DNA from 3 places in the Lacticaseibacillus sp. 866-1 genome. Region 2 is predicted to be linked to each of the others. Evidence: predicted binding sites of a transcription regulator. Region 2 holds the regulator's gene; each other region holds the start of a gene.
The links. The regulator LexA, encoded in region 2, represses DNA repair genes until DNA is damaged. The targets are predictions, from matches to a motif close to CNAACANNTGTTNG.
Positions count from the first base shown of each region.

Region 1: parE (DNA topoisomerase IV subunit B) is a predicted target of LexA. The motif match lies at 4,092-4,105, and genes of this name have one in related genera.
Region 3: JUE30_RS05245 (ATP-dependent DNA helicase) is a predicted target of LexA. The motif match lies at 2,967-2,980, and genes of this name have one in related genera.

Region 1 is NZ_BOLU01000002.1:11,799-19,675, forward strand. It holds gene hslU (ATP-dependent protease ATPase subunit HslU) at 1-118, shown strand, start outside; gene JUE30_RS01300 (aldose 1-epimerase family protein) at 260-1,138, shown strand; gene JUE30_RS01305 (D-serine ammonia-lyase) at 1,341-2,648, shown strand; gene plsY (glycerol-3-phosphate 1-O-acyltransferase PlsY) at 2,786-3,418, opposite strand; gene JUE30_RS01315 (GNAT family N-acetyltransferase) at 3,415-4,005, opposite strand; gene parE (DNA topoisomerase IV subunit B) at 4,299-6,311, shown strand; gene parC (DNA topoisomerase IV subunit A) at 6,311-7,877, shown strand, end outside.
Region 2 is NZ_BOLU01000005.1:68,980-76,856, reverse strand. It holds gene JUE30_RS03005 (hypothetical protein) at 155-625, opposite strand; gene JUE30_RS03000 (AI-2E family transporter) at 622-1,800, opposite strand; gene JUE30_RS02995 (hypothetical protein) at 2,020-2,211, shown strand; gene lexA (transcriptional repressor LexA) at 2,334-2,960, shown strand; gene JUE30_RS02985 (hypothetical protein) at 3,118-3,591, opposite strand; gene JUE30_RS02980 (AEC family transporter) at 3,602-4,546, opposite strand; gene JUE30_RS02975 (5-formyltetrahydrofolate cyclo-ligase) at 4,601-5,143, opposite strand; gene JUE30_RS02970 (DUF488 domain-containing protein) at 5,143-5,499, opposite strand; gene JUE30_RS02965 (magnesium transporter CorA family protein) at 5,623-6,549, shown strand; gene JUE30_RS02960 (magnesium transporter CorA family protein) at 6,607-7,548, shown strand; gene JUE30_RS02955 (class II fumarate hydratase) at 7,539-7,877, opposite strand, start outside.
Region 3 is NZ_BOLU01000012.1:33,701-41,577, forward strand. It holds gene JUE30_RS05220 (ribonuclease H) at 1-42, shown strand, start outside; gene JUE30_RS05225 (LysR family transcriptional regulator) at 22-924, opposite strand; gene JUE30_RS05230 (DUF1634 domain-containing protein) at 1,052-1,420, opposite strand; gene JUE30_RS05235 (sulfite exporter TauE/SafE family protein) at 1,417-2,262, opposite strand; gene JUE30_RS05240 (hypothetical protein) at 2,269-2,886, opposite strand; gene JUE30_RS05245 (ATP-dependent DNA helicase) at 3,053-5,431, shown strand; gene JUE30_RS05250 (hypothetical protein) at 5,409-6,080, shown strand; gene JUE30_RS05255 (sce7725 family protein) at 6,077-6,916, shown strand; gene JUE30_RS05260 (C40 family peptidase) at 6,978-7,877, opposite strand, start outside.

The DNA of each region.
Region 1 (7,877 bases), on a different contig from region 2:
CATCCTGTACGAAGGGCCGGACATGCAAATGGGCGACATCACGATTACCGAAAAGTACGTCAACGATAAGGTCGGCGACATTGCGGCCGATAAGAACATGACGCGGTACATTCTGTAACCGGCGACCAAAAAATGACGGGCCAGGCGGCGCGTCATTTTTTTACGCGGCACTTCCAGCTTGAAAGTGAAGCGTTCTCATGGTTAAATAAGACACGTTGACTTTTATGGCTGATAAATATTTATCAAAGGACTGAGTTAAATGGTAACGCTGACCAATGATTTTCTAACCGTCACGATCGACCCGCACGGCGCCGAAGTGACCAGCATCATCAACAACCACACCGACCGGGAATACATCTGGCAGGCCGACCCCAGCATCTGGAAGCGGCACGCCCCGGTGCTGTTTCCCATTGTCGGCGCGCTGAAGAACGATGAGTACCAATACAACGGTCAGACGTACCACATGACCCAGCACGGCTTTGCCCGCGACCGTGACTTCTCAGTCGAGCAGCAGTCCAAGACCGCGGCGGTCTTCACGCTGACCGACGACGCGGAAACGCACAAAATGTACCCGTTCAAGTTTGTCCTCAAGCTGACTTTTCTGCTGGAAAATAACGGCCTGACCGTGACGTACCACGTGGAAAACCCGGACGAGACCGCGCCGCTGTACTTCAGCATTGGCGGGCACCCTGGCTTCCAGATCCCGCTGACCGACGACACCAAGTTCGAGGACTACTACCTGGGCTTTCAGCCGCTGAAGTCGCGCGTGCGAATCCCGCTGGTGGCCGGCGAGGGCATCGATTATGCCCACCGCACACTGGCCTCGACCGACGCGAACCTGCAGTTGAGCCACGACTTCTTCAAAAATGATGCGGTGATCTACGAACTGAACGGCCGCTCGGCATTTTCGCTGCGGTCGGATAAGACGCGCCATGGCGTGATCCTGACGGTCGCCGACGCGCCGTACCTGGGCGTCTGGAGCCCGTACCCGAAGACTGGCAACTTTGTCTGCCTGGAGCCATGGTGGGGGATTGCCGACACGATTGACGCAACTGGCGACTTCACCAAGAAGCTCGGCATCAACAAGCTGGATCCAATCACGACCTTTGATCACAGCTACCTGATCGAGATTTTCTAAAAACTGTGGTCTCGACGCATGATTTGATTTATCATAAACGAAGATCAATTTAGAGAGACGCCAAATACACAATAATAGAGTTCCCCGCCAGACAAGTGGTGGTCGCGCAGTCGCGACCATCGCTTGTTTTTTTTCGGCCAGCTGACTGGTTCTGGTACCGATCAGCGGTCGTGGTGGGGGAAACCGATACGGAGGAAAGCGCATGGATGTTGCAGCATTAGAGACAAAGTACCCGGTGGTTAAGGATTTAGCCGCGGAAAAGAGAACCCTGTGGATCAATCCGGATTACGGCAAGGCCGCCGACTTGGGCCTGACCCGCGCCGATTTATTCGACGCCTCGGCGCGTTTGGACCGGTTTGCCCCATACATGGCAGTGGCCTTTCCGGAAACGGCCAAAACCGGCGGCATCCTTGAATCCCCATTGCGCCGGTTGGAGGCGATGCAAGCCGACGTGACCAAGCGTGAAGGCTACGCTTTGCCCGGCGACTTGTATCTGAAGGCTGACAACGAGCTGCCCATTAGCGGCTCCATCAAGTCGCGCGGCGGCATTTACGAGGTGCTCAAGATTGCCGAAGAAGTGGCCATCGACCACAAGATGCTGGTTTACGGCGACAATTATGCCAAGCTGAACGCGCCTGAATTCAAGGACTTGTTCAGCCACTACGGGATCGCCGTTGGTTCAACTGGAAACTTGGGCCTGTCCATCGGCATCGTGGCCGCAAAGCTTGGCTTCAACACCACTGTGCACATGTCCAGCGACGCCAAGCAATGGAAGAAGGACACGCTGCGGTCGGTTGGCGTCAACGTGGTCGAATACGATGGCAATTTCACGACCGCCATCACCACCGGCCGCGCGCTTGCGGCCAAGGATCCTTCTGTTTTCTTCATCGATGATGAAGGCAGCAAGGACCTGTTCTTGGGTTACGGGGTGGCGGCCATTCGCCTGCAAAAGCAGCTGCGGGATCAACACATTTTGGTGGATGATAATCACCCGCTGTTTGTTTACCTGCCAGCCGGGGTCGGCGGCTCTCCGAGCGGCACGACCTTTGGCCTCAAGCAAATCTTGGGCCAGAACGTTCACGCAATTTTTGCCGAGCCGACCCACGTGCCATCGGTGGTGCTGGGCATGGCGACCGGTCTGAACGAAGGCATCTCCGTCTACGACATCGGCCTTGACGGGCTGACTGAAGCTGACGGGCTCGCAGTTGGCCGACCCTCGCGGCTTGCCGGCCGCGCGATGAAGACACTCCTCATGGGCATCGCGACGTTTGACGATGATCAGGTGATGGCGTACACCGCGGAGATGATGGATACCGAAGACATCAAGCTGGAGCCTTCTGCCACCGCCGGCTTTGCCGCGCTGGCGGCCAGCCAGCAGTACCTCAGCAAGCACTTCAACATGCCAAACGCGACTCACATTGTCTGGGCCACCGGCGGCATGCTCGTGCCCGAAACCGAACATGCACGCAACTACAAAATCGGTGAAGCCCTGCTCCAGCAAAGCAGGTAATTCAGTGCGAGATCGGTGTTGAAGACACAAAGAGGCGCCACGCGTGCAGCGAATCGTGGGGCGTTTGCGTATCCCAGATTCTCTTTAACGGTCAGACAAAATAACGCCAAGGCGATCAGGCCTTGGCGTTTTGCGTTCTATTTGGCTTTGGTTTCAGCCTTGCGCTTGCGCAGGTACTGGCCGAGCCCGAACGGCACCATGTTTTCAGTGCCGTTTTTGATGCGGGCAAAGTTGGCGCGGTGGCGGATCATGATCAGCACCCAGATCAGCGCGGCCACCGCCGTCAGGATCCAGTCATGCATAAACAGCGTCGCAATGGTGATCAGGAACATCCCCAGCGTTGAGGCCACCGACACCATGCTGGACAGCAGCACCAAGCTGATGAACACCGCGCAGCAGAACAGAAAAAACGGCGGGTTGTAGGCCAGCGCGATGCCGGCAGACGTGGCGACCGCCTTGCCACCCTTAAAGCCGATGAAAATCGAGCAGGTGTGGCCGAACACGGCGGCCAGCCCGACCAGCAGTACCAGCCAGTGGGGGTGCAGACCGAACAACATCGGCAGGCTGGCGCCCAGCGTGCCTTTGAGAATGTCCATCACCAGGACGATGGTGCCGCCGACCGGCCCGAGGACGCGGTAAGCGTTCGTTGTCCCGATGTTGTGGGAGCCAGCGGTGCGGATGTCCTGGTGGAAAAAGGCGCGGCCGACCCACACCCCGCTGGGGATGGAGCCAATCAGGTAGGCCAGGATGAAGCATAAGGCGAGAATCATGACTGAGGTCCTTTCTTAGCAAATGATTTAGCCGTCAACCGCATGGTGAAGGTCGTGTGCGGCCGGCCGTCGAGCGTGAGGTCGTTTCCGATGGCCCCCGTTTGCCTGAAGCCAACTTTGCGGTAGACGTGCTGGGCCCGCGGGTTGAAGTCGAACACGTCGAGGGTGAGCGCGGCCAAGTGCAGGTAGGTGAAGGCGTGAGCCGCCATCAGCTTCAGCGCGATGGTGCCGATGCCGTGGCTTGTCGCATCGTCGGCGATGAGGACGCGCAGGTTGCAGGTGTTGTGCGCGGCGTCATACTCGTTCAAGACGACCTCGCCGACCAGTTGCCCACTGGCTTCGATCGCCAGGTCCAGTCGGTCCGGTTGCTGATTACGCGTTTGGTACCAGTTAATAATCTTGGCCGTTTCCTTTTGATCCGCCAGAAAGCGGTCCGCTGCACTCGGGGTTTTGGTCAGCGCACCGGTGTACAGGTTTACCTGCGGCAGCGCCAAGATGTCAAGCATTCGCGGAATGTCTGCGGCGCGAAACGCCCGCAGTGTCACCGGCCCCTGAGTGAGGGTCGGTTTGGTGAGAAAATCTGGCATGGAAACCACCTTTGATGATGCAATATCAGTGTTTTCAGTTTACCATTTTTTGACGCCAAGGCGAATCTTGCGTAAAATAGGTTATCCGAACAAGTATTCGCTGCTTGCAGATCAGCAGCGAGTTTTCGCGAAATCAATCACTGGCCGAAAAGCAGGGCCCGGCCGCGGCGTTGCGCCAGGCAGGCTAGCCGGCTTGCTTAGGCCGCGCGGCTTAGCACCTTGGAAAAATAGCTTTCATATGAGGCCGCGTCTGGTGTATTGTAATTGAAGTTGCACGAAAAGAGGAGCATTTAATGGCAAAAGCAAGAGAAGCATACACCGATTCATCGATCCAGGTGCTGCATGGCCTGGAAGCCGTGCGGAAGCGGCCGGGGATGTATATTGGCTCAACTGATGCCCGTGGGCTGCACCATCTGGTTTACGAAATCGTCGACAACTCAGTCGATGAGGCCCTCGCTGGGTACGGGGACACCATCGCCACGACGATTCACGAGGATAACTCGATCACCGTCAAGGACCATGGCCGCGGCATGCCGACGGGGATGCACGCGTCTGGCAAGCCGACCATCGAAGTCATTTTGACGGTGCTGCACGCCGGCGGGAAGTTCGACCAGAACTCTTACAAGACATCTGGCGGCCTGCACGGGGTCGGCTCTTCCGTCGTCAATGCGCTGAGCGAGTCGCTGACCGTGCGGGTCGTGCGCGACAAGCAAGGCTTTGAGGAGCATTTCATCAACGGCGGCCATCCCGATGGCGGCCTGCAGAAATTGGGCAAGGTCAACGAGCCCAACGGAACGACCATCACGTTCAAGCCGGACCCGACGATTTTTCAAACGACGACCTACAACTTCGACACGCTGTCCGAGCGCCTGCGCGAATCGGCCTTTTTGATGAAGAACATTGTCTTCACCCTGACCGATGAGCGCACCGGCCGCGCCGAAACGTACCATTATCCCGACGGCCTGGTCAGCTTCGTTAAGTACCTGAACGAGGACCGCGACACCGTCAGCCCCGTCTTCAATTTTGAAGGCGACAAGGACGGCATCATCGTGGACTTTGCCGGCCAGTACAACGACGGCTACTCCGAAAACACGATTAGCTTCGTCAATAACGTGCGCACCGGCGACGGCGGCACGCATGAAGTCGGCATGCGCTCGGCGCTGACCCGGGCGTTCAACGATTTTGCGCGCAAGGTCAACCTGCTGAAGGACAAGGATAAGAACCTGGAAGGCTCCGACGTTCGCGAAGGCCTGGCCGCGGTGCTGTCCGTGCGCATCCCCGAGGAGATCCTGCAGTTTGAGGGTCAGACTAAGGGTAAGCTGGGCACGCCCCAGGCTCGCGCCGCCGTCGACTCGGTGATTTACGAGAAAATGAGCTTCTGGCTCATGGAAGGCGGCGACGACGCGCAGGAGCTGGTCCGCAAAGCGCTGCGTGCTCGTGAAGCGCGTGAGGCCGCACGCAAGGCCCGCGATGACTCCCGCACCGGCAAGCGCAAGAAGAAGGACCAAGGCCTGCTGTCAGGCAAGCTGACCCCAGCGCAAAGCAAAAACGCCGCGAAAAACGAGCTGTACCTGGTCGAAGGGGATTCGGCGGGCGGCTCGGCCAAGCAGGGCCGCGACCGCAAGTTCCAGGCCATCCTGCCGCTGCGAGGCAAGGTGTTGAACACGCAAAAGGCCAAGCTTCAGGACATCGTCAAGAACGAAGAAATCAACACGATGATCTACACCATCGGCGCCGGCGTCGGGGCGGAGTTTGACGTCAAGCAGGCCAACTACGACAAGGTCATCATCATGACCGATGCTGATACCGACGGCGCCCACATTCAAGCGCTGCTGCTCACCTTTTTCTACCGTTACATGCGGCCGCTGATGGACGCTGGCAAGGTCTACATCGCCCTGCCGCCGCTTTACCGGCTGCAAAAGGGGAAGGGCGCCAACATCAAGATCGCCTACGCCTGGACCGATGAGGAACTGGAAAAAGAAACCCAGAAAATGGGCAAAGGCTACGTTTTGACCCGGTTCAAAGGCTTAGGCGAAATGAACGCTGACCAGCTTTGGGAAACCACCATGAATCCGGAAACCCGGACGCTGATCCGGGTGCGGGTCGATGATGGCGCCCTGGCCGAACGCCGGGTCACCACGCTGATGGGCGACCGCGTAGAGCCGCGGCGCGAGTGGATCGAGCGTAACGTCGACTTCGACATGGACGAGGAAGGCTCGATCATGGAAACGAAGACCACCGACCACAGCAACATGCAATTCGGCGTCGAGCAGATCAAAAAGCAGATTTCGAAGAAGGGTAAGTAATGGCAAATCACATTCAAGAAATGACGCTCGAAGAGGTCATGGGGGAGCGGTTCGGCCGCTACTCCAAGTACATCATTCAAGAGCGCGCCCTACCGGATGTGCGCGACGGCTTAAAGCCGGTTCAGCGCCGCATCCTGTTTGCGATGAACCAGGACGGCAACACGTTTGATAAGGGCTTTCGCAAGTCCGCCAAGTCCGTCGGGAACGTCATGGGTAATTTTCACCCCCATGGCGACTCGTCGATTTACGAGGCGATGGTGCGCTTGTCCCAGGATTGGAAGCTGGAAGAGCCGCTGATTGAAATGCACGGGAACAACGGCTCGATGGACGGCGATCCGCCGGCCGCGATGCGCTATACCGAAGCCCGGCTGTCCAAAATCTCCGGCGAGCTGCTGAAGGACATCGACAAGGATACCGTGGAAATGGTCCTGAACTTCGATGACACCACCGAAGAGCCGACGGTGCTGCCGGCCGCTTTTCCTAATCTGCTGGTCAACGGTGCGACGGGGATTTCCGCGGGGTACGCGACCGACATTCCGCCGCACAACCTGCGCGAGGTCATTAACGCGCTGTTGTACCTGATGAAGCATCCGGACGCCAGCCTGGATGACCTGATGAAGTTCGTTTTGGGCCCCGATTTTCCGACCGGTGGCATCATCCAAGGGCTCGCTGGCATTAAGCAGGCTTACGAAACCGGCCGCGGCAAGGTGGTCGTGCGCTCCCGCACCCACATGGAAACCATGCGCGGCGGCAAGCAGGAAATCGTGATCACGGAGCTGCCTTACGAAGTCAACAAGGCCCTGCTGATCAAGAAAATCGACGAGCTGCGGCTGGCCAAGAAGGTTGACGGCATCGCCGAAATTCGTGACGAGTCCGATCGCTTCGGCCTGTCTGTGGTCATCGAGCTGAAAAAAGACGCTAACGCGGAAGGCATTTTGACGTACCTGTTCAAAAACACCGACCTGCAGATCAATTACAATTTCAACATGGTCGCCATCGCGGACCTCAAGCCCAAGCAGCTGGGCCTGAAGCCGATGCTTGAGGCCTACCTGAAGCACCGGCGCGAGGTCATCACGCGGCGCACCCAATTTGACCTGAAAAAGGCCGAGGCCCGCCAGCACATCGTGCAAGGCCTGATCAAGATGATCTCGATCCTCGACCAGGTCATTCACACGATTCGCCAAAGCGCCAACAAGGCCGACGCCAAGAACAACCTGGTCGCCCAGTACGACTTTTCGGTTGAACAGGCCGAAGCCATCGTGTCCCTGCAGCTGTATCGCTTGACCAACACCGACATCACGGCGCTGGAAGAAGAAGCGGCGCAACTGGCCAAAAGCATCGCCGAGTACCATGACATTTTGGATCACCCGGCGGCGCGCGACGCGGTCATTGAACAAGAGCTTTCGAGCATTGCCAAAACCTACGGCAAGGACCGCAAGTCGACGATTCAGGCGGAAATTGAAACCCTGGAAGTCGACACGGCCGTCACCGTGACCGACGAGCGTGTGATGGTCCTGGTCTCCCGCGACGGGTACATGAAGCGCAGCTCTCTGCGCTCGTACCAGG
Region 2 (7,877 bases):
AGTGTAATGTCCTCTTTGTGTGCTCAGACATAAAAATGGTATATAAAAAGGAGTTTCGAGGCAAGATGCCTTTCAACTCCAAATATCGTAGCGCCATTAAAACCGCTTGACCTGTCTGTGACGGGCCAAGCGGTTTTGCATTTCAATGAAAAAATTACTGGACCTGCTGCACGCGGATCTCGACGTTTTGCGGCACCCGCGGGCGCAGCACTTGGATCAGCGACTGCAGATCGCTGCGGAAGGTCAGGCGCACGAAGCGGCGGGCGGACAGGCCAAACACAGCCACGACCATGGCCTGGCCATTGGGCAGCTGCAGTGGGGTCAAGGTGACACCGACCAGGCGCGTGTAAGGGATGACCCGTGAGAACAGGCCCACGTTGATCAGGCGCGTTGGCGTCAGGCCGGTGCTGCCTGTCATCACGGTCAGAGTCAGGAAGGCCGCCATGAAGACGACATAGTACATGTTGCCGACGCCGGTGCTGACGAACCAGAAGCCAAAGAAGACGGCCATGACCAACTGAAAGGTCGAATACGCGCCGCGCACGTCGATTTTACTCTGCCAGAACAGGTAATACGCGCCCAGTCCGATCAGTGCGGCATCTAAAAGTATCAGAAAAGTGTTCATTTTGAGTTATCTGCTTTCTCCTGCGAGGTGAGTTGCAGGGTCTTGTCGGGAACATCGCTGGGGTAGAGCCCGGAGACTTGCTGGTACCATCTGAACAGGCGCACCACCACGATCTTGATCACCGCAAAGCCGGGGATTCCCAAGATCACACCCACCAGTCCGAACATGGACCCTGCTGTCAGCAGGACCACGACAATGGTGATCGGGTGCATCTCTAGTTTACTCCCCATGACAAACGGGGAGATCAATTGCGTCTCGAGCAGCCACTCGATGAAGAAGACGACGATTACCGCGATGAACATCTTCGGCCCCTGAATGGCGCCCATGATCAGCGCTGGCACCATCGCGAGCGCGGAACCAAAGTAGGGGATCAGGTTCAACGGTGCCGCCAGCATCCCAAAGATCAGGCCGTAGCGCAGGCCGATGATCGAATAGCCGACCATGAAAATGATCCCGACGGCGATGGCGACGGTCAGCTGGCCTTGCACGTACGAGCCGACCTTGACGTTCATCTCGTGCAGCATGTCGCCAAAGCTCTTGCGCTGCTTGGTTGGGACCAGGTGCAGGATCATTGGCGTGAACTTGTTGCCCTCTTTGAGCATGAAGAACAAAATGATCGGCGCGGTCGCCACGGTAACCACCACGGTGCCGACAGTGGAGATGATCGAGGACAAGGACGACAGCGTCCCCGACAAGATGGTCGAGCCGCGCTTGGAGACCCAAGTTTGGATCTCGCCGGCGAACTGACTCAGCTGCTTGTCGCTGAAAATGTTCTGCTGGTTATTCAGGTCGGTGATCCACCGGACGAACTCGTCCCAGTAAGTCGGAGTCGCATTAATGAAGCTGCGCAGCTGGCTTTCGATGGGCGGCACAACGCGAGTGATGGCTAGGACGATCAGCCCAATCACGAGGAGGAAGACCAACGCGATGGCCAGCAGTCGGTTGAGGCCGCGCTGATGCAGCCAGTTGACGACGGGGTTGAGCATGTAGAACAGGATTCCGGCGAGGATGAACGGCGGGGCGACGATGCTCAGAAAACTGACCACAGGCTGAAACACCCAGGCAATTTTGGTGAAAATAAAAATCGCGAGCAACGCGAGCACCAGATCGACCAGGATCACGGCAAACTTGTTGTTTAAAAACCGCTGGTAAAACTGTGAGCGTTTCGTTTGCATGCGCGCACCCCTTTGAGTTTGTTGACTACTTCTATGATACCTAAATGAGGGGGTGAAAGCGAATCCGGCGCAAGGCTGATTTGTTTGTGAATTGTAAAGAATAAATGCCAAGTGCCGGCCGAATTGCCCCGAATGTAAATTGATTATATACAGAACCTTTACAAAAGCAAGATTTCGGGTATAATCAGAACTATCAAAATTACGAGAGGGGGGCGTCCAATGAGTATGAAAGTCATGAAGTGGAGTCTGCGCGCATTGATCGCAGTGACCGTGGTCCTGCTAGTCATCAATACCGTGCTCGGAATCGGGCTGATCGCAGTCGACATGTTGTTCGGCGGCGTCTACCTGATGCAGCGCAATAAGTGCGACCGCCGGCAGCTGCACCGGCTGGACCTGATGCATCGCTTCTAGGGTTCACATGAGACCGCTTGGGCGGTCTTTTTTGATGCTTTCCTAAGCTGCGGTCCTTTTGCTTGCAAACAAGCGTTCCCGCTGGTATGATAAAGAAAACTAGAGAGCGGAGGCGGACGGCCATGCCATCCCAAGCAAGTCAGAAACGTTGGAAGCAGATCCTACACACGATTCATGATTCAATTCAAACCAATGGGTTTCCACCAACCGTGCGGGAAATCGGCAAAAACGTGGGCCTCAGTTCCAGCTCCACGGTCGCCGCGTACCTCGACCGGCTCCTGGCGGAAGGCTACATTGCCAAGGACCCGGCCAAGCCGCGCACGCTGATGCTGACCAAAGCCGGCTTGTCATACATCGGGATTGCCGAAGAAGGCATCCCAATCGTCGGTACGGTTGCCGCCGGGGTGCCGATCACCGCGATTGAGAACATCGATGGCTATTTTCCGATTCCAGATGATCTGGAGTACATTGCAGATGACCTGTTTATCCTGGAAGTTTCCGGTTCGTCCATGATCAAGATCGGCATTCTGGATGGCGACAAGCTGATCATCAAGAAGCAGGAAACCGCCGAGAACGGTCAGATTGTGGTCGCCATGACCCAGGACGACGAGGCGACGGTCAAGCGCTTCTACCGCGAAAACGGCGGTGTGCGGCTGCACCCGGAAAATGATTCCATGTCGGACATGTACTTCGACGACGTCTCCATTCTGGGTGTGGTCGTTGGCCTGTACCGCAGCGAAGTTAAATAAGCACAAACGTCAAAAGGCTGAGCCATCAAGCGGGTTTAGCTCAAAGCACAAGCGCCCCTGCGCCACGATTTGTTTTTAAAATCGCGGTGCAGGGGCGTTTGTGCGCTTGGACGTTGCTTTATGGAACGCGACTAAGCAATTTTGGCTTACTTTCTCTTTAATGTTTAATGGTGCTGAGGTCGTCGTTTTTGACCTGCCGAAACAGGGGCCCGTCCGGCAGTTGTTTGATCTTGGTCGCACTGAGCTTCTGGAAGACCCATGTGCTGCTTTGCGCATTCGGCTGCGCGCGGCCGGTGAAAGTGTATGTGTGCTTGCGCAGGACCAGCCTGGCGGCAAACACCCCGGCACTGGCCGTCGCATAACCGGCCTGAGCCTGCGAATAGCGCTGGACGTCCACAAAGTAGCCATCAGTTGAGGCGGTGATCTGCAGGACTTCACTCGCATCCGCAGTGTTGACCCAGTAGTGGCCGATCAGATCATCCATGCCGGCCTTGGTGTTGGGCCGTTTTTTCGGTGCCGCCTGTTTGCTGATTTTGACGCTGCTGCTCGAGCTGGTTTGCGGCGCTTTTTTTTGACTGCCGCAGCCGGCGAGGACCAGCACCAGCGCAGCGCTAAGCAGAATTTTCTTCAATGTATTTACCTCACAGATGTTGCACTAAGGTCATGACGATTGGGATCACCACGATGGCAAACAGGGTGGTTGCGGAGACGGTGATCGCGGCGTTTTTCGAATCGGCGCCGTACAGCTTGGCGACGACCGGGGCGTTAGTCATGACCGGCATGCAGGACTGCAGGATGAAGACTTGCTTCATGAGCAGCGGGACCGGGGCGAAGGCGACCAGCGCGTACATCACCAGCGGCGCAAAGACGAAGCGCCCAGAGAACACGCCGAGCAGTTCGCGGTCGAAGCGGATGTTTTTGATGCCGGCCTGGTACATCGCGATGCCGATGAAGAACATGGAGCCCGGGATGGTCAGGTCACCAACGTAGCCTAAAGTGGCCGAGAGAAAGCTCGGCAGCTGCACATGCAGCAGGACGAGCACGACGCCGACCATGAAGCCCAAAAGCGGCGGCGAGAAAATTTTCCCCAGCGTCTGCTTGAGGTCAAAGTGGGCGGCGTGCGGGCCGTCGCGCTGGATCAAGTAAACCCCGATCGTCCAGAAAATGGTGGTGTTGGCCATGTAGTAAACCAGCACATACGGCACGCTTTTCGGCCCAAACAGCGCCAGGTTGACCGGCAGGCCGATAAACACCGTGTTGGAGTTAAAAAACATGGACTTGAACAGGCCGCGGCGCTTGGGGTCAACGCGAATCACGCGCGCCACCACAAAGGACAGGGCAAACAGGATGGCCATCGACAGCACTGGAAAGCGCAGGTCCGGCAGCAGTGCCGCCAGCTCCCTTGCGGAAAAGCGCGAGCAGATGGTTTCGATCATGTAGGCGGGCAGGGCGACCTGGGTGACGACCTTGGCGATCACACGGCTGGAGCGGTCGTTGAACCACCCCAGGGCGGTCAGCCCGTAGCCGATGGCGACCAGGATCAAGATCTCGGAGACCCCGCCTAAACTTGAGAGAAAACTAGTCAAAAAATTACTCCTCACATGCGGCAAACACCTTGCCGCTGGTTTTTCGCTGCGAGACTAAACGGTCAGCAGCGTTTGGATCAGGACGTCGAAAGCTTCGACCGGCCACGCCGGCGCGGCAAAATTCATGACACTGGGGACCAAAGCGACGGTGGGGCCATCGTACTTCGCCAAGAAGCGGTCGTAGTAGCCGGCGCCAAAGCCGATGCGGGCGCCGGTGGCCGGTACGAAGGCGACCCCGGGCACGATCACCAGGTCGGGGTGCTGATCGACTGCGGCCTCAACGTAAGGGGGCTCGGGGATGCCGAACTTGCTGGTGACGCGATTGGCGCTGCCTGGGTCTTTCAAAAAGGCCATTTGGCGGTGCGGCATCACGCGCGGCAGCAGCACCGTTTTGCCGGCCTGCTGCGCCGCTTCGATAATGCCGCCGGTGGTCACTTCGATCGGGCCGCTGACGGTGGTGGCGATAGTGCGGGCGGATTGCCACTGCGGCAGCGCCAGCAGCTGGTCGATCAGGCCGGCACTTTCGGCCTGCGTTTGCTTGGCCGCAGCGTTGAGCCGCTTGAGCTGGGCCTTGCGGAATTCGGGTTTGGTTTGCACTAGCCGATTTTCTCCTTCAGGTAGTCTGCGAGCACCGTGGCATTGTTGTCAGCTTCATCCTTGGCCCCGAAGAGCAGGAGCACTTTGTCGGTGTCGAGCTGGCGAATTTTTTGCAGAAAATCCGGGGTTTCCGGATTGGCGTCGAGCTCGGCAATGTAGCGGCGATTGAATTCCTCGGCTTTTGCCGGGTCGTGGCCGTACCACTTGCGCAGTTCGGTTGATGGGGCAATTTGCTTGGCCCAGTCGTCGAGCCGAGCGTTGATCTTGCTGACGCCGCGTGGCCAGACCCGGTCGACCAAAAGCCGGTACCCCTCCGGCTGCTCATGGGCGTAAATCCTAACGGGAATGAACTCCATCGTGAAGACTCCTTTCTGAAACTACCAATACCCAAATTAAAGGCTTATTCAAGGCGCGGGTCAAGGCAGTTGGGACTGCCTTGAAGTGCTAAACTTAAAACCATCAAGTTCAGGAGGTGTGAGATGCATCTATTAACCACACTTGGCGTGAAAGGGAACAGTCCAGCCGCCGCCCCGCAGTGGCTGTCCGTTCAGGAGGCCACCCAGGAAGAATGCCACGACCTGGCCGCGCAGTATCACATCCCCATCGACTACATGACCCCGGTGTTCAACGCCCACGAGAATCCGCGCGTGGAAGGCATGGACGATAAAAGCGGGGCCGGCCTGATCCTGGTGCGCTGCCCGTACCAGACCATCAGCAAAAATGGGGAGCGGACCTACGCGACCAGTCCGCTGGCAATCATCATTCAGGATGACCTGGTGACGACGGTCAGCCCGCGCAAGCTGACCATTCACAACCGCTGCCTGCAAGCCAGTGCGACCACGGCAGACCCAATCGTCTATTCGCTGAGTGTGCTGAATCTGGTGTTTGCCCAATTTCTCAATGACACGGACCAGCTGGCGTCGCAGACCCAAAGCATGGAAATTCGGGTCGGCAACGCGTCACACAACACGCTGCTGTATGAAATCATGGCCGTGGAAAAAAGCCTGGTCTTTTTCACCTCGGCCTTAACGGACTCCCAGAATATCTGGCCGCAGCTTCAGGCGTCGGCGTATTTTGCCAGTGACCCGGCTCACCGCCGCAAGCTGGTGATCGCCGAGCGCACCGCGCACCAGGCCTACACGCTGGCCCAATCCAACTCGGCGATCCTCGACCAGTATAATGCCACGGTGTCCTCGGTGGTGTCGAATAACCTTAACCTGATCATGAAGGTGCTGACGTCGGTGTCCATCATCATGACGATCCCGAGCATCGTCGGCAGTCTGTGGGGCATGAACACCCGCGTGCCGTGGCAGCAAAGCATCTGGGGGTTTTGGGCCCTGATTTTTGCCACCATTGTCCTGTGTGTGGCCACAGCATACTGGCTGCACAAGAAGGACTACTTCTAAAGCGTCGGACGTGCAAAGCGCGAGGGCACCTCTCTACAATTAAAGGGGAGGTGTCTTATGCAAAAAGACTACGCGATCAAACAGTCTCAAACCACCAGCGCCACGGAAACCAGCGGGGCGTGCTGGCACTGTGTCTTTGACCCAAGCGAGGCTGAGCTGCAGGCCTTAAAGGCGCAATACGAGTTGCCGGACGGCTACGTGGAAGCGGCGCTTGACGACCACGAGGACGCGCGCAGTGAAGCGTTGCGCGAAGGCGCTGACGCCCCTGGCTTCATCCTGGTGCGCGAACCTTATGCCTACCAGGGCGATACGGGCCATCGCACGTACGCAATCATGCCGATCGCCTTGATTTTGCTGGCCGATGAGCTGGTCACGATCAGCCGCGACAAGCCGCGGCTCATGGATGCATACTTGCAGGCGCTGGACCAGGTCGAAACCGCCGACAGCTTGGCCTTGCGCATTGTCGACCGGGTACTGGACTGCTACACCAAGGACATTGACGATATGGCCGACAGCACGCACAAGATGGAAAAGCAGGTCAAGAATTCGGCCAAGAACACACTGATTTATGAAGTGATGAGTCTGGAAAAAGGGCTGGTGTACTTCAACGCTGCGCTGACTCGCACCAAGACCCTGGTGGCGGACATCCGCGATAGCGACCGTTATTTTCTGGCGGCCAGTGATGCCCGTGTCTTGTTTCTGCTGGACGTGAAGGTGCGCCAGATCCTGACGACGGTGGCAAGCACTGAGGAAATTTTGGATCAGTACAACAGCGCGATTTCCTCGGTGGTCGGCAACAACTTGAACCTGATCATGAAAATGCTGACGTCGGTGTCGATCCTGCTGGCGATTCCGCCCATCATTTCCGGCATTTTTGGCCAAAACACCTGGATCCCCTGGAAGGGTCAGCCGGTGTATGGGTTCTGGCTGACGCTGGCGCTGGCGGCGGGCATCAGCGGCGCCGTGGCCTGGTGGCTGCACCGCAAAGATTACTTCTGAGCGGCGTTGGTCATTTTCAGCGGGTCGACCCACGCGTCAAACTGTTCGGCTGTCACTGCACCTGAGGCGAGCGCTGCCTCGCGCAGCGACTGGCCGTTTTTTTGTGCCGTTTGAGCTAGCTTAGCCGCTTGCGCGTAGCCGATGTGCGGCGAAAGAGCCGTGACCAGCATCAGGGAGCGGTCGACCAATTCTTGCATGCGGGCCTGATTGACGCTGAGGCCTTGCAGTAGCAGCTGGTCGAACTGAGTCATGCCGCCGGCTAGCAGCGTGCAGCTTTCCAGCACGGTGGCGCCGATCACCGGCTTGTACACGTTCAGCTCAAAATTGCC
Region 3 (7,877 bases), on a different contig from region 2:
CTCAATGCCGCCATGGACAAGCTACCGGCCCGCGGGCATTAAGTTATCCGGATACGTCTTTTGAACGAACTGCGCGATCACCGTCAGCATGTGCTCCACTGACGGTGATTTTTGCGTGGTCGGATTCGTGACGAGACACAAAGTCCGGGCGAAGGGCTCGGAAAACGGCCAAACGTTGACATCACCGGTCAGCTTCTGCAAGGCCAGCTCAGGCAGCACGCCAAAGCCCAGTCCCGCCTCGACCATCGACAGAATCGACTGGTCATCGATCGAGTAATTCAGCGAGTTAGTCGACACCTGATAGCGGTCCAGGGCCGCCTTGGTGTCGCGGTCGTAGTCGCCTTGCTGCAGGATGAAGGTCTGCTTATTCATGTCGGCATCGGTCATCGTCTTGCCGTTTTTCGGCGTAAAGTCGCGCGGCGTGATGCAGTAAATCGGGTCCTTGAGCAGCGGCACGACCACCAGCGACGACTCCACCGGCAGCAGTGAAAAACCGATGTCGAGCGTGCCGGTGCGCACCTGCTCGCCGATTTCGTTGAAGCCGCCTTGCATCACCGACACGTCAACCTTCGGCGTTTCGGCCTTGAATTGGCGAATCACCGGCGGCAGCCAGTTGGTCGACACTGAGGAAAAAGCCCCCAGCCGAACGCGGCCGGTGTTTTGGCCGTTGATGTTGTCTGCAATCTGGGTGAGCTGATCCTCAAGGTTCAAGATGGCCTGCACCGTCGGCAGCACCTGCCGGCCGTCCGGGGTCAGCTCAACGCCAGTGCGATTACGAATGAACAGTGGAAAGCCAAGGGCGGTTTCCAGCTGCGAGACGCTGTGGCTGATCGCGCTGGGCGTGACATTGAGCGCCGCGGCGGCGCGGATAAAGGTTTTCTCCGTGACCACGGCGCGAAAAACTTGGTAACTGAAGTTGGACATGGCGGCTCCTCACGTGATGAATTTTCACAGTAAATCATGTTATGTGAATAATCATACGCCTGTCCGGGCGGCGGTCAAGCCCTCGTGTCATGCAAAAACGCCTCGCTTGCCAGCGAGGCGTTACCAGTTAGCCCAAGTACCCAATGACCATTGCACCGATCAGGATGACCAGCACCACCGTGGTGATCCAGGTGTACAGGCGGTCTTTTTCCTTGATGAAGGCGTAAATGGAGACGACGACCCGCAGGACCGGGGTCAGGATCAACAGAAACAACCCCAGCATCAGCACCGCGTATGGTTTCAGCGCGATCACTCCTTGCAGGATGGCCGCTGGGCGGCTTGGGTGCGCGCCGGCTGGATAACCGCCGGTGCCTTCAATCAGGAACATCAGAAGGCCAATCCCGATCACGGTCGCGGCGACGATCACGCCGATGCGCAGGATCTTGCCGATGATCAGCTCAATGTCTTTGGTTTCGGTTTCGATTTTCTGGTTCATCCGATGTTCACCCCGAATCCTTTAAGCAGCATCTGCAGGCCCATGTAGCCAATCGCCGGAATGAAGATCCAGCGCAGCACCTTGGTCGGCATGATCTGCATCAGCCGGGTGCCGAGCGTGGCGCCAATCAGGATACCGATTGCCAGCGGCGCGGCAATTTGCGGCTGCAGCGAGCCGTTGAAAAAGTACACGGTCGCACTGGCGGCAGCGGTGACCCCCATCATCAGGTTTGACGTGGCAGTCGACGGCTTCAGCGGCATTTTCATGATGGTGTCCATTGCCAGGACCTTGAAGGCCCCAGACCCGATGCCCAGCAAACCAGATGCCAGCCCGGCACCGAACATCATGGCAAACCCGCCTGGGACATTCGTGACCTGGTACTCAACGCGTTGACCGGTGCTTTTGTCGAAGTACTCGCCGTTCAGATTCAATTTTTCGGCCGCCTTGTCCGGCACCGGCGCCTTGATGTTTTCCGGCTTCATCAGCATCTTGCGGATCATGTTGTAAACCGAAAACAGCAGCAGCGCCCCGAACAGGAAGTACAGGATGTTGGCGTTGAACAACCCGGTTAAAATCGCGCCGAGCACCGCGCCAACCGTGGTCGCAATTTCCAAAAACATCGCGACGCGCAGGTTGAGCATGTCGTCCTTGAGGTACGCGATGGTGGCGCCGCTGGAGGTGGCGATGACCGCGACAATGCTGGCGGCGATCGCGTACTGGATCGGCAGACCCATCATCAACGTCAACACCGGCGTGATGATGATGCCGCCGCCCAGCCCCAGCAAGGCGCCCAGGATGCCAGCCATCAGGCCAACGCCGGCGAGCAAAAGTGCTTGACCCACCATCGGCTAGTCCTCCTTTTTGCGGCTAGTCGTGCTGCGCTTTTTGGCCGCGGGCTTGCGCGTCGTGCGCTTGCGGGTCGCCGGCTTCTTGGCCGCCGTGCGCCGCGTGGTGGTTTTGCGGGTGGTCTTGGCGCGGCTCGCCGGGACTTCCTTGACGATTGGCTTTGGCGCCTCACGGGTCGTCTTGATGACGGCCAGCTTTTCGTGGACCTCGGCCGCAACCGCCGCCATGTTGGCCCGCTTATCGGCGAGGTAGGCGTCCGCCGTCGCGATCTCATCGATGCGGAGACCAGACGCGTTGACGTATGGCGACACCACGATCAGGTTGAGGTCGATTGGCGTTTCTTTGTCCGCATCGAGGAAGTTGGTGACCTTCTTGCTGTCCTCAAACGGCAGGTTGATGATGCCGGTTTCGATCCGAACATAGGTGGGCTCATCCCCTGCAATCGTCAGCTGCGCCGAAATGAGCTTGCCGGTTGAAAGCGCCTGGTCCACGTCGTTAAACACCGGCGCCAGGGCCTTTTCGATATCGGACGTCGCCGCTGCCTCGGTGATTGGATAATTGGTCTGCTCGAAGTTTTCCGCTTCAATGGCTTCCTGAAAAGCCTTCACGTTGATTTCCATGTTTATCCCTCTTTACTTATTCTTTGGCCATCATATCCTATGTAAGCGGCTCGGTTCAAGCCGGCTTCCCTTTTCAAGCCCGAACATCCGTTTTATACTGGAAGGAAAAGCCGGCGCGACGAGTTTCACTGCGCCGGTTAAAATTGCTTAAGAAAGGAGCGTTCTCATGGCAGACAACCGCATTGGCGTGCGCGAGCTCGTCGAACTCACCGTCCGCACCGGTGACCTGGACCCGGTCACCACCAATTCCAATAACACCGCCATGCTGGGCGCTTCGATCCACCGCCGCCTGCAGGCCGCCCATGACGGCAACTATGAAAAGGAAGTCTACCTGGCCCAGACGGTCACGGTCAACGGTGTGGCCTACACCATCGACGGACGCGCAGACGGCGTGGACACCAGCAAGAAGCGTACCGTGGTCGAGGAGATCAAAACCTCAGCGCGCGACTGGGCCGACGTCACCCAAAACACCAAGGACCGCTACTGGGCGCAGGCCCGGGTCTACGGCCATTTTCTGTGCGACGAGCGGGACTTGGCCGAAGTCGAGCTGGATCTGATCTACTACCAAACCACCACCGACCAAATCACGCGCTTCACCGAGGTCAAAACCGCGGCTGAGCTCGCCGATGATTTTCAGGACCTGCTGAACGATTTTGGTGACTGGCTGAAAATGCGCAGCGACATTGTCGTCCGCCGCGACGCCAGCATTGAGCCGCTGCCGTTTCCCTTCCCGGTGTACCGCAAAGGGCAGCGCGAACTGGCCGCGGCGGTGTATCGCACCGTCGCCAATTCGACGCGGCTGTTTGTCGAGGCCCCGACCGGCACCGGCAAAACCATTTCGACGCTGTTTCCGGTGATCAAGGCGATGGGCGCCGGGCTCATCCAGCGCACCTTCTACCTGACCGCCAAGCAAAGCACTAGGCACGTGGCCGAAGAGGCGATGGCGCTGATGACCAAACACGGCCTGCACGCCAAAAGCATCACGCTGACGGCCAAGGACACCATCACCTTTGCCGACGAGCCCGACGACCCCAGCATCAACCCCTACATGCTCGGCTACTACGACCGCCTCAAGCCGGCGCTGAAAGATCTGTTGGGCCACGAGGACGCCATCACGCGGCCGGTGATCGAGCAGTACGCCAAGAAGCACACGCTGGACCCCTTCGAGTTTTCGCTGGACGTCAGCCTGTTTTGCGATGTCATCATCTGCGACTACAACTACCTGTTCGACCCGGCGGTGTTCCTGCAGCGCTTCTTTGCCGAGCCGGACACCGGCAACTTCTTCCTGATCGACGAGGCGCACAACCTGGTGGCAAGGGCGCGGGAAATGTACAGCGCCGAGCTGCTCGACACCGATTTTGCCACGTTACGGTCTGCAATCGATAAGCAAAAGGGCAAGGGTCTGCCGCCAGTCAAAGGCGCCTTGTCCAAGGTCCTGACCGCCTTTGACGCCGTGCGCCTGACAGTCAATGACCAGCCGCTGACGTTTCAAAAACCACAGCTCGACGACTTCATCGCGCAGCTGACCGGCTTCACCAGCGCCGTGCACGACTGGCTGGGCCAGGACCCCGACACGCGTGACCAGGCCGTCGTCGATCAGGTGCTGCCAGTGTTCTTCAGCGCCACCAGCTACCTGCGCATCGCTGATTACTACAACGACGCCTACGAAACGGAAATTGAAAACGCGGCCGGGGCCATCCACCTCAAGGAGCTGTGCCTGGATCCCAGCCAGTTCATCTCGGACTGTCTGGACAAAGGCCGCGGCGCCGTGCTATTTTCAGCGACCCTGTCGCCTTTGCCCTACTATCAGGACATTCTCGGCGGCCGCGACCAGTCGCTGGCCTACCGCCTACCGTCGCCGTTTCCCCAGGAAAACCTCAAGGTGTTGGTCACCAATTTTATCACCCCGACTTATCGCAATCGCGAGTCCAGCCTGCCGGCGCTGATCGCCAGCCTCACTATGATGGTCAGCACCAAAGCTGGGCACTACCTGATCTTCCTACCGTCGCACAGCTACCTGACCACCGTCGCCGACGCCTTCAAGGCTGCCAACCCGGACTTGGCCACCGTCGTGCAAGGCGGCAGCATGACCAGCGACGAACGCACCACGTTTCTGGCCCGGTTTCGCGATGACCCCAGTCCCGTGGTCGGTTTTGCCGTGCTCGGCGGGATTTTCAGCGAAGGCATCGACCTGGGCGGCGTCCAGTTGATCGGCGTCGCCATTGTCACCGTCGGCCTGCCCGGCCTGAACGCAGAAACCGACCGCCTGCGTGCGTATTTTGACGCGCAGGGCCAGGACGGGTTTGCCTACGCCTACCAGCTGCCCGGCTTCAACAATGTCCTGCAGGCCGGCGGGCGGGTCATCCGCGGGGCCAAGGACGTCGGCGTCGTGCTGCTGGCCGACAGCCGCTTCGCCGGGCCGCGATACGCGCCGCTGTTTCCGCCGCACTGGACCCATGCCACCGTCGCCACTGACCTTGACGACATGGCCGCGCAACTGACCGACTTTTGGGAGGCTCATCGTGAAAACACCCCTAACGCTTGATTTGGAAAAAACGCTGTACGCCTACTGGGAAGACCTGGGGGCGGTGGCGGTCGAAGAGGTCACCATGCCAGCCGACCGCGGGATCGTCGACACACTGGTCATGCAGCCCGGTGACCCGCTGACCTGGCGGTGCTTCGAGCTGAAGGTGACCAAAAGCGACTTCCACAGCAGCGCCAAACTCAGCTTCATCGGCGACTACAACTATTTTGTGCTGCCGTTAACCCTTTACCAGCAGGTGGCCGATGAGATTCCCGCCGGTATCGGGGTCATGACATACCAAGCCTTTGACCCGGCGGCCATCAAAGCGGCCACGGTGCCGATCACGGTGCCCGGCCAGCTGACCATCAGCCGCCCGCCGCGCCGGCAGGCCCTGCAGGTGCCGCAAACGGCACTCCTCGAGCGCTTCATCGCCAGCCTTAACCGCGAGGTGCAAAAAGCCAAGCAGGTGGACAAAGGCCTTTCGCACTTTTCCGACGAGCAGCTGCTGGCCGAAATCAAGCGGCGCTCGGATCAGTACCGCGTGTACGACCCCGAATCGAACCTTTACGATCGCGTCATGGGCGGGGTCGAAGGCACCGCTGTCAGCACGCTGCAGGCCGAAGTAGACGCACTCGCTGAGGAATTGGCCTTGCTGAGGCAGCCATCATGAACTACTACCCGCTGATTCGTGGACGCCAGTACGATCTGCTGGCCCTGAAAGAGGCCGTCGAAAAAGACGCCCTTTCGCCGCACGTGCTGCCGGTGATTGAACCGGTCAAAGACCTGCCGGCCCTGACTGCCGTGGCCAAGGCCTTCACCGCCCGAAAACATCTCCTGTTTGTCGTGCAAAACCCGCAGGTCGGCCGCTACGGCCTCCTAGCCAGCCCGGTCCACCGCGCTGGGCTATCGCCTTGGGTTCGGTCCGCGCGGTATTTTGACGGCCAGGCAGGCGCCTTGATCATCGCCGAGACCCTGGCGCAGGTGGTGGCCCTGCCAAAAGGCCAAGCCAGCCTGATTCCTGCAGGCGCCCGGTTTCGCCGCCTGCACCTGAAACATGCGGCGTACTTGGAAGACCACACCCCCACGCGCGAGCGCACCGAAAACTACCGCCTGGTCCAGCGTGAATTTTATCAGTACCCTCAACAGACTTTGCCTGGCAGCGGCTTTGCCGATTACCCGCTCGCGACGCGGCACTACGACGAACGCGGGTACCCGCAGCGGGCGCTGTCCCTGCACCTACTATTTGAGCAGCACGAGCAGCTGTGGGTGCAGCATTTCACCTCAGTGAACAATGAGGACTTTAGCCGCCCCCAGGACAAATTTTTCGAGGCGGCCGCCCCACTGCCGGCGTGGCTGGCCGCACACCCCAAAGCGGCCACGCCAGCCCTGCGTGAGCTGATCGAGCTGGCCGCGGCCCGTCATTTTCCCGGTGCCGGAGTGTTGCGCAAGTTGCAGCTGCGGCATTTTCTCAGTGTGATGGGCCACTACCTCGACACCTCATTCTAACCACCAAAAAAGCGTCCATCTCTTTGATTAGATGGACGCTTATTGATTGTCGAAATTGGTTTTAGAACGCCACGCGAACCGCGAAGCTTGGGTTGAAGTACTGGGAAATCGTCCCAATTTGGACCGGGACGCCTGGCTTGACTGCATTGATGTACTGGTTGTTACCAATGGCCAGTGCGACGTGGTAAGGAGTCCCATTAGTGGCCCAGAAAATCAAATCGCCAGCCTGGACCTGACTCATGGAGATCCGTGTCCCATTGTTTTGCTGGGTCCCGGTGTAACCGCCAAGCGTAATGCCCAGCGCATTCTTGAATGTGTAGTACATGAGGCCAGAGCAATCGAAGCTATTCGGCCCTTTGGAGCCCCATAAGTAAGGTTTGCCAATCTCCGCACGCGCAGTGGAAATCAGACGCTGAACCTTGGCTGCCCGGCTAAGGGTCGCCGTGGCTGCTGGCGCTGGCGTCGCGGTGGCCGGCTTGCTTGCCGTGGCCGTCGCGGTCGCAGGCTTAGCTACTGGTGCAGGGGTGGCCGCAGGATCAGCTGGTGCTGCAGGTGTGGCAGTTGCCGCAGGAGCGGCTGTTGCTGCAGGAGCAGCAACCGTGCCAGTGGTAACCGTGTTAGCTGGCACATAACCGCCAGAAGTCAGCTGGTACCATGTGGCACCGCCGGCAGTAACTTTGCCGTTGGCCGTGACCTTTTGGCCATTGCTCAGGTACTTGCCAGAAGCGGTCGTGAAGCTAGGGGCATTCCATACCGTCACCGCACCAGCGTAGTTGACCGTCAGGTTGAAGCTGCCAGCAGTGACTGCTGGGGTGACGGCCTGGGGAGCACTGGTTGCAACCGTCGTCCCAGTGCTTGCAGCAGGCGCAGCACTAGAGGCTGCAGGTGCTGCAGAAGAAGCAGCCGGTGCGGCGCTTGAAGCGGCTGGTGCAGCGGCACTAGCGACTGGCGCAGCAGAAGC